DNA from 3 places in the Streptomyces telluris genome. Region 2 is predicted to be linked to each of the others. Evidence: predicted binding sites of a transcription regulator. Region 2 holds the regulator's gene; each other region holds the start of a gene.
What was found. Region 2 encodes HrcA, which represses chaperone genes, less so after heat shock. Its sites were predicted from a motif close to TTNGCACTCNGNNNNNCNGAGTGCNAA; they were not measured.
Positions count from the first base shown of each region.

Region 1: a site for HrcA is predicted at 1,486-1,512, ahead of groL (chaperonin GroEL). Genes of this name have one in related genera too.
Region 3: a site for HrcA is predicted at 1,782-1,808, ahead of groES (co-chaperone GroES). Genes of this name have one in related genera too.

Region 1 is NZ_JANIID010000003.1:139,826-143,097, forward strand. Features, by position in the region: gene thrC (threonine synthase) at 1-345, shown strand, start outside; gene NQU55_RS04915 (ubiquitin-like small modifier protein 1) at 423-698, shown strand; gene NQU55_RS04920 (cold-shock protein) at 1,122-1,328, shown strand; gene groL (chaperonin GroEL) at 1,675-3,272, shown strand, end outside.
Region 2 is NZ_JANIID010000006.1:108,770-112,041, forward strand. Features, by position in the region: gene NQU55_RS09130 (MBL fold metallo-hydrolase) at 1-575, opposite strand, end outside; gene hrcA (heat-inducible transcriptional repressor HrcA) at 762-1,778, shown strand; gene dnaJ (molecular chaperone DnaJ) at 1,779-2,915, shown strand; gene NQU55_RS09145 (nitronate monooxygenase) at 3,125-3,272, shown strand, end outside.
Region 3 is NZ_JANIID010000028.1:100,495-103,766, forward strand. Features, by position in the region: gene NQU55_RS26495 (THUMP-like domain-containing protein) at 1-599, opposite strand, end outside; gene NQU55_RS26500 (polysaccharide deacetylase family protein) at 708-1,595, shown strand; gene groES (co-chaperone GroES) at 1,958-2,266, shown strand; gene groL (chaperonin GroEL) at 2,361-3,272, shown strand, end outside.

The DNA.
Region 1 (3,272 bases), on a different contig from region 2:
ATCGCGAAGTCCCTCGCCATCGGCAACCCGGCCGACGGGCCGTACGTGCTGGACATCGCGCGGCGGACGGGTGGGGCGGTGGAGGACGTCACCGACGAGCAGATCGTGGACGCGATCCGGCTGCTCGCCCGGACCGAGGGGATCTTCGCCGAGACGGCGGGCGGGGTGACGGTCGGGGTGACGCGGAAGCTGATCGAGAGCGGTCGGTTGGATCCGTCGCTCACGACCGTCGTGCTCAACACCGGGGACGGGCTCAAGACGCTCGACGCGGTCGCGGCGGGGCCGACGGCGACGATCCGGCCGTCGCTGGAGGCGTTCCGCGCCGCTGGTCTTGCCGCCGTCTGACATCTGCGGGCCGGTTGCGCCCACCTGTTCCGCCCTGCGGAACGCCTGCCCACAACTCGTTTCGAGGGAGCTTCCCCATGAGCGTCACCGTTCGCATCCCCACCATCCTCCGTACCTACACCGGCGGGAAGGCCGAGGTCTCCGCCGAGGGCGCGACCCTCGCCGATGTCCTCCGGTCCCTGGAGGAGAACCACACCGGCATCGCCGCCCGCGTGCTCGACGAGGCCGGCAAGCTGCGCCGGTTCGTCAACGTCTACGTCAACGACGACGACGTCCGCTTCGAGCAGGGGCTGCAGACGCCCACCCCCGACGGCTCCGCCGTCTCCGTCATCCCGGCCGTCGCCGGCGGCTGAGGTTTCACAGGGTTCCTCCGTTATTGCCGCACGACGTACCCGGAATCGCCTCGTCCGTAAAGCGGACGGGGCGATTCCGCCTGTTGAGCGCGATACAGTTGGGGCGATCCCCGCCCGGCGTCAGTGCCGAACGCATATGAGAACCCGTCAAGTTGTGCGCGAAGTGTGTGCACGAAATGCCGGGTTGGTTGCGTTATACCCGGCCCGACTTGCCCTGAAATACCCGGAGTTCAGCCGATTTCCTCGATCGGCCATGCCCGGAATTCTCGTCCGAGTGACCTGTTGCAGACGGCATCCGTGCAGATACATTCAGCCGCGGTCGACGCGTTCCGGCGCACACCCACTGGGCTGCCAGGGGGTGAGGTCTGACCCGGGTCCGCGAAGTGCGGTCCTGCGCAAGGGCCAGTAATAGGGGAGTTAGGCATGGCTCAGGGCACCGTCAAGTGGTTCAACGCGGAGAAGGGCTACGGCTTCATCGCGGTCGACGGTGGTGCGGATGTATTCGTCCACTACAGCGCGATTCAGATGGACGGTTACCGCACCCTCGAGGAGGGTCAGCGGGTCGAGTTCGAGATCTCGCAGGGCCAGAAGGGGCCGCAGGCGGACATGGTGAAGCTGCAGCAGGTCTGATCGCGGCGCATCGACCACCGGCTCGCTCGGTTTGCAGAGGGGCTCGCACCCGACGGGGTGCGGGCCCCTCGCGCGTGTGCGGGGCGCGTGGGGTGGGTACGGCTGCCTGGGGCCCCTGCTCCGGGCGCCCCGTGGGCGTGACTGTCCCCCCGGGGCGCTTGCACTCTCCCTGGTCGAGTGCTAATCATTGGGCTTAGCACTCTCCGAGTGAGAGTGACAGATTTGGACCGTCGGTGAGGTCCGCATGCCAGGCGGGGCAAGGAACCGCAGGGTACGCAGGCCGTCCGTCGCGGGCGCCAGTGCGGTCCGGAGCAGTCTCCACCCCGTCCTGGGAGGACCACTTCACATGGCCAAGATCATCGCGTTCGACGAGGAGGCACGGCGCGGTCTCGAGCGCGGGATGAACCAGCTCGCCGACGCCGTCAAGGTCACCCTCGGCCCCAAGGGCCGCAACGTCGTCCTCGAGAAGAAGTGGGGCGCCCCCACGATCACCAACGATGGTGTCTCCATCGCCAAGGAGATCGAGCTCGAGGACCCGTACGAGAAGATCGGCGCCGAGCTGGTCAAGGAGGTCGCGAAGAAGACGGACGACGTCGCCGGTGACGGCACGACGACCGCGACCGTCCTGGCCCAGGCCCTGGTCCGCGAGGGCCTGCGCAACGTCGCCGCCGGTGCCAACCCGATGGCGCTGAAGCGCGGTATCGAGAAGGCCGTCGAGGCCGTCTCCGGTGCCCTGCTCGAGCAGGCCAAGGACGTGGAGACCAAGGAGCAGATCGCCTCCACCGCCTCCATCTCCGCCGCCGACACCCAGATCGGCGAGCTCATCGCCGAGGCCATGGACAAGGTCGGCAAGGAAGGCGTCATCACCGTCGAGGAGTCCCAGACCTTCGGTCTGGAGCTGGAGCTCACCGAGGGTATGCGCTTCGACAAGGGCTACATCTCGGCGTACTTCGCCACCGACATGGAGCGTATGGAGGCGTCCCTCGACGACCCGTACATCCTGATCGTCAACTCCAAGATCGGCTCGGTCAAGGACCTGCTGCCGCTCCTGGAGAAGGTCATGCAGTCCGGCAAGCCGCTGCTGATCATCGCCGAGGACGTCGAGGGCGAGGCCCTGTCCACGCTCGTCGTGAACAAGATCCGCGGCACCTTCAAGTCCGTCGCCGTCAAGGCCCCGGGCTTCGGCGACCGCCGCAAGGCCATGCTCGGTGACATCGCCATCCTCACCGGTGGCACCGTCATCTCCGAGGAGGTCGGCCTCAAGCTGGAGAACGCCGGTCTCGACCTGCTCGGCCGCGCCCGCAAGGTCGTCATCACCAAGGACGAGACGACCATCGTCGACGGTGCCGGTGACAGCGACCAGGTCCAGGGCCGCGTCAACCAGATCCGCGCCGAGATCGAGAACAGCGACTCGGACTACGACCGCGAGAAGCTCCAGGAGCGCCTCGCGAAGCTGGCCGGCGGCGTGGCCGTCATCAAGGCCGGTGCCGCGACCGAGGTCGAGCTCAAGGAGCGCAAGCACCGCATCGAGGACGCCGTTCGCAACGCGAAGGCGGCCGTCGAGGAGGGCATCGTCGCCGGTGGTGGCGTGGCCCTGCTGCAGGCCTCCCAGGTGTTCGAGAAGCTGGAGCTCGAGGGCGACGAGGCCACCGGTGCCGCCGCCGTCAAGCTGGCCCTGGAGGCCCCGCTCAAGCAGATCGCGGTCAACGCCGGTCTCGAGGGCGGCGTCGTCGTGGAGAAGGTGCGCAACCTGACCCCGGGCCACGGTCTCAACGCCGCCACGGGCGAGTACGTCGACCTGGTCGCCGAGGGCATCATCGACCCGGCCAAGGTCACCCGCTCCGCCCTGCAGAACGCCGCGTCCATCGCTGCGCTCTTCCTCACCACCGAGGCCGTCATCGCCGACAAGCCGGAGAAGGCCGCCGCGGCCGCTCCGGGCGGCAT
Region 2 (3,272 bases):
GGTTCGCCGGACTCCTCCACCAGGTCCCCGCAGAAGACGACCTCGGGCGCCCCGCCCGAGCCCGCGACGAAGACCGCCAGGTCGTGCGCGGTGTGGCCGGGCCCGAGGTTGGCGAGGAGCGCCTGGCGCCCGCCGCCCAGGTCCAGCGTCAGCTCCCCGCTGACCGGGTGCCGGGGTGTGACGAGCCGCTCGGCGGCCTCCGCGGCGGCCGCGGGCGCGAGCCCGTACCGCTCCGCGTCCAGCCGCAGCTCCTCGCGCTCGCGCCGCATCAGCTCGGCGGCGCCCACGGCCCCGTACACCTCCGCGCCCGGGAAGGCCGCCGTGCCGAAGACGTGATCGAAGTGGGGGTGCGTCAGAGCGATATGCGTCACTCCCCGGCCGAACAGTTCCCGCACCTCGTGCCCGAGCTCCGCGCCTTCGGCGACCGTCGAGCCGGTGTCCACGAGCAGCACGCCCGTACTGCCTGTGACGACCCCGACGGTGGCGTCCCACGTCGGCATTCGGCGGCGCGCGACGCCCGGCGCGAGCCGTTCCCACCGTGCTGCATCCCCGTGGCCTTGCTGACCGCTGTCCATACCAGGACGCTAGCGGGAGCGCGGTACGGTTGCCCGTCCGGCGTCCTGCCGCGGGCACGCGGCGGGGACGGCTCTTGCCCTGCCTGTGGTGCACGGCCGTACACTGGCTGGAGGGCTTTGGCACTCGCGACTGCTGAGTGCCAGGAACGGGCCCCGTAAGACGGTCTGGACTTGGAGGTGCGCGCGATGCTGAGCGAACGCAGGCTCGAGGTGTTGCGCGCCATCGTCCAGGACTATGTGGGCACAGAGGAGCCGGTCGGCTCCAAGGCCCTCACCGAGCGGCACCGGCTGGGCGTCTCCCCGGCCACGGTGCGCAACGACATGGCCGCGCTGGAGGAGGAGGGCTTCATCGCCCAGCCGCACACCAGCGCCGGCCGCATCCCGACCGACAAGGGCTACCGGCTCTTCGTCGACCGCCTGGCGGGCGTCAAGCCCCTGTCGACGCCGGAGCGGCGCGCCATCCAGAACTTCCTGGACGGCGCCGTCGACCTGGACGACGTCGTGGGGCGCACGGTCCGCCTGCTGGCGCAGCTGACCCGGCAGGTCGCGGTGGTGCAGTATCCGTCGCTGACCCGTTCGACGGTGCGCCACGTGGAGCTGCTCTCGCTGGCTCCGGCCCGCGTCATGCTCGTGCTGATCACGGACACCGGGCGGGTCGAGCAGCGCATGATCGACTGCCCGGCCCCGATCGGCGAGACCTCCCTCGCGGATCTGCGCGCGCGGCTCAACAGCCGTGTCGTGGGCCGCCGGTTCACGGACGTCCCGCAGCTGGTGGCGGATCTGGCCGAGTCCTTCGAGCAGGAGGACCGCGGAACCGTTTCTACGGTGCTGGCCACCCTGCTGGAGACGCTGGTCGAGGAGACCGAGGAGCGGCTGATGATCGGCGGCACCGCCAATCTCACCCGTTTCGGTCACGACTTCCCCCTCACCATCCGGCCCGTGCTGGAGGCGCTGGAGGAGCAGGTCGTCCTGCTGAAGCTGCTGGGCGAGGCCAAGGACTCCGGGATGACGGTGCGCATCGGGCATGAGAACGCTCACGAGGGACTGAACTCCACATCGGTCGTCGCCGTCGGCTACGGTTCGGGCGACGAGGCAGTCGCCAAACTCGGCGTGGTCGGACCGACCCGCATGGACTACCCCGGAACGATGGGAGCGGTACGCGCAGTGGCACGTTACGTCGGACAGATCCTGGCGGAGTCGTAAGTGGCCACGGATTACTACGCGGTCCTGGGCGTACGGCGCGACGCCTCGCAGGACGAGATCAAGAAGGCCTTCCGCCGCCTCGCCCGCGAGCTGCACCCGGACGTCAACCCGGACCCGAAGACGCAGGAGCGGTTCAAGGAGATCAACGCCGCCTACGAGGTGCTCTCGGACCCGCAGAAGAAGCAGGTCTACGACCTCGGCGGCGACCCGCTCTCGGCGTCCGGCGGCGGTGGCGGCGCCGGTGGCTTCGGCGCGGGCTTCGGCAACTTCTCCGACATCATGGACGCCTTCTTCGGACAGGCGTCGCAGCGCGGCCCGCGCTCGCGCACCCGGCGCGGCCAGGACGCCATGATCCGTCTCGAAGTGACCCTCGACGAGGCCGCCTTCGGGACGACCAAGGAGATCCAGGTCGACACCGCCGTCGTCTGCACCACGTGCAGCGGCGAGGGCGCGGCCCCCGGCACCTCCGCCCAGACGTGTGACATGTGCCGTGGCCGCGGCGAGGTCTCGCAGGTCACCCGCTCCTTCCTCGGCCAGGTCATGACCTCCCGGCCGTGCCCGCAGTGCCAGGGCTTCGGCACGGTCGTGCCCACGCCCTGCCCGGAGTGCGCCGGTGACGGCCGCGTCCGCTCGCGGCGCACCCTGACGGTCAAGATCCCGGCCGGTGTCGACAACGGCACCCGGATCCAGCTCGCGGGCGAGGGCGAGGTCGGCCCCGGCGGCGGCCCCGCCGGCGACCTCTACGTCGAGATCCACGAGAAGCCGCACCCGGTCTTCCAGCGCCGCGGCGACGACCTGCACTGCACGGTCACCATCCCGATGACGGCCGCGGCCCTCGGCACCAAGGTGCCGCTGGAGACCCTGGACGGCGTCGAGGAGATCGACATCCGGCCCGGCACGCAGTCGGGCCAGTCGATCCCGCTGCACCAGCGGGGCGTCACGCACCTGCGCGGCGGCGGTCGCGGCGACCTCATCGTGCACGTCGAGGTCATCACGCCCAATAAGCTCGACCCGCAGCAGGAAGAGCTGCTGCGGCAGCTGGCGAAGCTGCGGGGCGAGGAGCGGCCGATGGGCGAGTTCAAGCCGGGGCAGCAGGGGCTGTTCTCGCGGTTGAAGGACGCCTTCAACGGGCGGTAGGCGCCGGGCCGGGGGTCCGGGGGTCGGCCCCCGGGCGGGCACGGCAAGCCGGGGCAGCAGGGGCTGTTCTCGCGCTTGAAGGACGCGTTCAACGGGCGCTGACCCTTCATCTGGCGGTGTGGTCTTTTTCACCGGACGGGCTCGGATCGAGCCCGTCCGGTGATTGACATGGTCTGTGACACGATGTGGTCATGGCATACGAACCCAGGGTGGCCTCCGCGCTCACCGGCCTGTGCCGGCACCCGGTCGTGCAGGCGCCCATGGCCGGCGGCGTCTCCGGGCCCGCCCTCGCGGCCGCGGTGTCCGAGGCCGGCGGCCTCGGCTTCCTGGCCGCCGGTTACAAGACGCCCGCGGCGA
Region 3 (3,272 bases), on a different contig from region 2:
CCGCGCCCGCCACGCCGAGCCGGGTCGACGAACACCGCGTCGTAGCCCGAGGTGTCCACGTCGGCGACGTCGGCGCAGCGCACCTCGATGAGGTCGGAAAGGCCCAGCGCTTCGGCGTTCGCGCGGGCCACCTCGCAGGTCAGCGGGTCGCGGTCGACGGCGAGGACGCGGATGCCCAGGCGCGCCAGCGCGATCGCGTCGCCGCCGATGCCGCAGCACAGGTCGGCCACGGAGCGGACGCCGAGCGCGGCGAACCGGCCGGCCCGGTATTCGGCCACGGACCGCCGCGTCGACTGCTCCACGCCGTTCGGCGTGAAGAACATCCGGTACGCGTCCTCCGCACCGAACTTCGCCACGGCCCGCTGCCGCAGCCGGGCCATGCCGAGCGCCGCCGAGACGAGCTCCGCGGGGTGGTCGCGGCGCAGCCGGGTCGCCGTGGCCAGTTCCCGGGCGGGGTCGTGGTCGCGCAGCCCGGCGAGCAGGCCGCGGCCCTCGTCCGTGAGGAGGGCGGTGAAGGCGGCAACGGCGGCCCCCGACGCGTCCGGTTCGTCCCGGGCGTTCGGCTTGTTCGGCTCGTTCGGTTCGTTCTGTGCTGGCACCCGGCCATTCTTGCCCAGGCCTTCGCCCGGGCCTCCTCCCCGCCCCTCCGACAGGCCCCCCTTCCGCCCGGTCTGCCCGGCTCGAACACATGCACAACAATCAGAGGTGTGAGCTCCCCTGTATCCGGCCCGATATCCGCCCGCCCGTCCGCCCGTGCCGCCGCCGCGGGCACGCTCCTGCTGGCCCTGCTCCTCAGCGGCTGCTCCGGTTCCTCCGGTGGCGGCAAGGGAACGGCGTCCGCGTCCCCCTCTGCGCGTACGGACGCGGCGTCCTCGCCCTCGGCCCCGGCCGTCCCGGACGCCGCCGCCTACCGCCGCTGGGGCCTGGACAAGCCCCTCGCCGCGCCGCCCGCCCCGCCGGCCGCCAGGCTGACGGACGGGATGAAGGCCGGCGCCGCGCCCAAGGTGATCCGGCGTGTGCCCACCCAGGACAAGGTCGTCTTCCTGACCTTCGACGACGGGGCGGAGAAGGACCCGGAATTCGTGGAGATGGCCAAGGACCTGAAGCTGCCCTTCACGATGTTCCTCACCGACGACATCGCCCGCGCGGGCAGCGGCTACGGCTACTTCGAGCAGCTGCGGGGCGAGGGGAACCGCAACGGCATCCACAACCACACCCTCTCCCACCCCAACCTCCGCACCCTCTCCGCCGACGCGCAGCGCCGCGAGGTCTGCGGCCAGCAGGACGCCCTGGAGAAGCGGTACGGGAGCAAGCCGCCGTTCTTCCGCCCGCCCTACGGCAACTACAACGACGCCACCCTCGCCGCGGCCAGCAGCTGCGGGGTGAAGGCGCTGCTGCTGTGGGAGGCGACGATGCAGATCAACGACATGCGCTACGCGGACGGCGGGAAGCTGCGCTCCGGCGACATCGTCCTCGCCCACTTCCGCGGCCCCTCGGAGCTCAAGGGCACGACCATGACGCGGATGGTCACCAACATGCTGCGCAGCATCGAGCGGCAGGGGTTCACGGTGGCGCGCCTGGAGGACTACGTCTAGGCCGGGTGCCGGGTGCCGGGTGCCGGACGCGCCGCACGGGTCGTACGCGCCGCATGAGAATCCGGAGGATTACGACCCGCGGCCCGCGGGCAGATCCACCTCCGCGCCGGAACGCCGGAACGCGCCGCCCCGACCGGCCGGGTGCCTTACCCCCAGGGGTGAACCGCAGGCTCGCCGCACGGCGAATTGGCACTCCGCTTGACCGAGTGCTAACCGCGTCATAGTCTCGGCTCCGTTGGCACTCTCCACCCGGGAGTGCCAAACGCAGCGACGGGCAGAATCCGGCACCCGCGACGACGGATCCTCCTGGTCGCCACCTCAGACAGATAACCCCGTGAATCTCCGAAGGGGGAGGTCGGATCGTGACGACCGCCAGCTCCAAGGTTGCCATCAAGCCGCTTGAGGACCGCATCGTGGTCCAGCCGCTCGACGCCGAGCAGACCACGGCCTCTGGCCTGGTTATTCCGGACACCGCCAAGGAGAAGCCCCAGGAGGGCGTCGTCCTGGCCGTGGGCCCGGGCCGCTTCGAGGAGGGCAACCGTCTTCCGCTCGACGTGAACGTCGGCGACGTCGTGCTCTACAGCAAGTACGGCGGCACCGAGGTGAAGTACAACGGCGAGGAGTACCTCGTTCTCTCGGCTCGCGACGTGCTCGCGATCATCGAGAAGTAATTCACCCCGTTTGATGTGATCTGCGCCCTGGTTCCCGTGTGTATATGCCGCCGGGGTCCGGGGCGCGGTTCGTTTGAGAGGACTTGAAGCAACCATGGCGAAGATCCTGAAGTTCGACGAGGACGCCCGTCGCGCCCTCGAGCGCGGTGTCAACAAGCTGGCGGACACGGTCAAGGTGACGATCGGCCCCAAGGGCCGCAACGTCGTCATCGACAAGAAGTTCGGTGCCCCGACCATCACCAACGACGGCGTCACCATCGCCCGTGAGGTCGAGATCGAGGACCCGTACGAGAACCTGGGCGCCCAGCTCGTCAAGGAGGTGGCGACCAAGACCAACGACATCGCGGGTGACGGCACCACCACCGCGACCGTCCTGGCCCAGGCGCTGGTCCGCGAGGGTCTGCGCAACGTCGCCGCCGGCGCCTCCCCGGCCGCCCTGAAGAAGGGCATCGACGCCGCGGTCAAGGCCGTCTCCGACGAGCTGCTCGCGACCGCCCGTCCGATCGAGGACAAGGCCGACATCGCGGCCGTCGCCGCCCTGTCCGCCCAGGACAAGCAGGTCGGCGAGCTCATCGCCGAGGCGATGGACAAGGTCGGCAAGGACGGTGTCATCACCGTTGAGGAGTCGAACACCTTCGGTCTGGAGCTGGACTTCACCGAGGGCATGGCCTTCGACAAGGGTTACCTGTCGCCCTACATGGTCACCGACCAGGAGCGCATGGAGGCCGTCCTCGAGGACCCGTACATCCTCATCCACCAGGGCAAGATCTCCTCGATCCAGGACCTGCTGCCCCTGCTGGAGAAGATCATCCAGGGTGGCTCCTCCAAGCCGCTGCTGATCATCGCCGAGGACGTCGAGGGCGAGGCCCTCTCCACCCTCGTCGTCAACAAGATCCGTGGCACCTTCAACGCCGTGGCCGTCAAGGCCCCGGGCTTCGGCGACCGCCGCAAGGCGATGCTGGGCGACATGGCCACCCTGACCGGCGGCACCGTCGTCGCCGAGGAG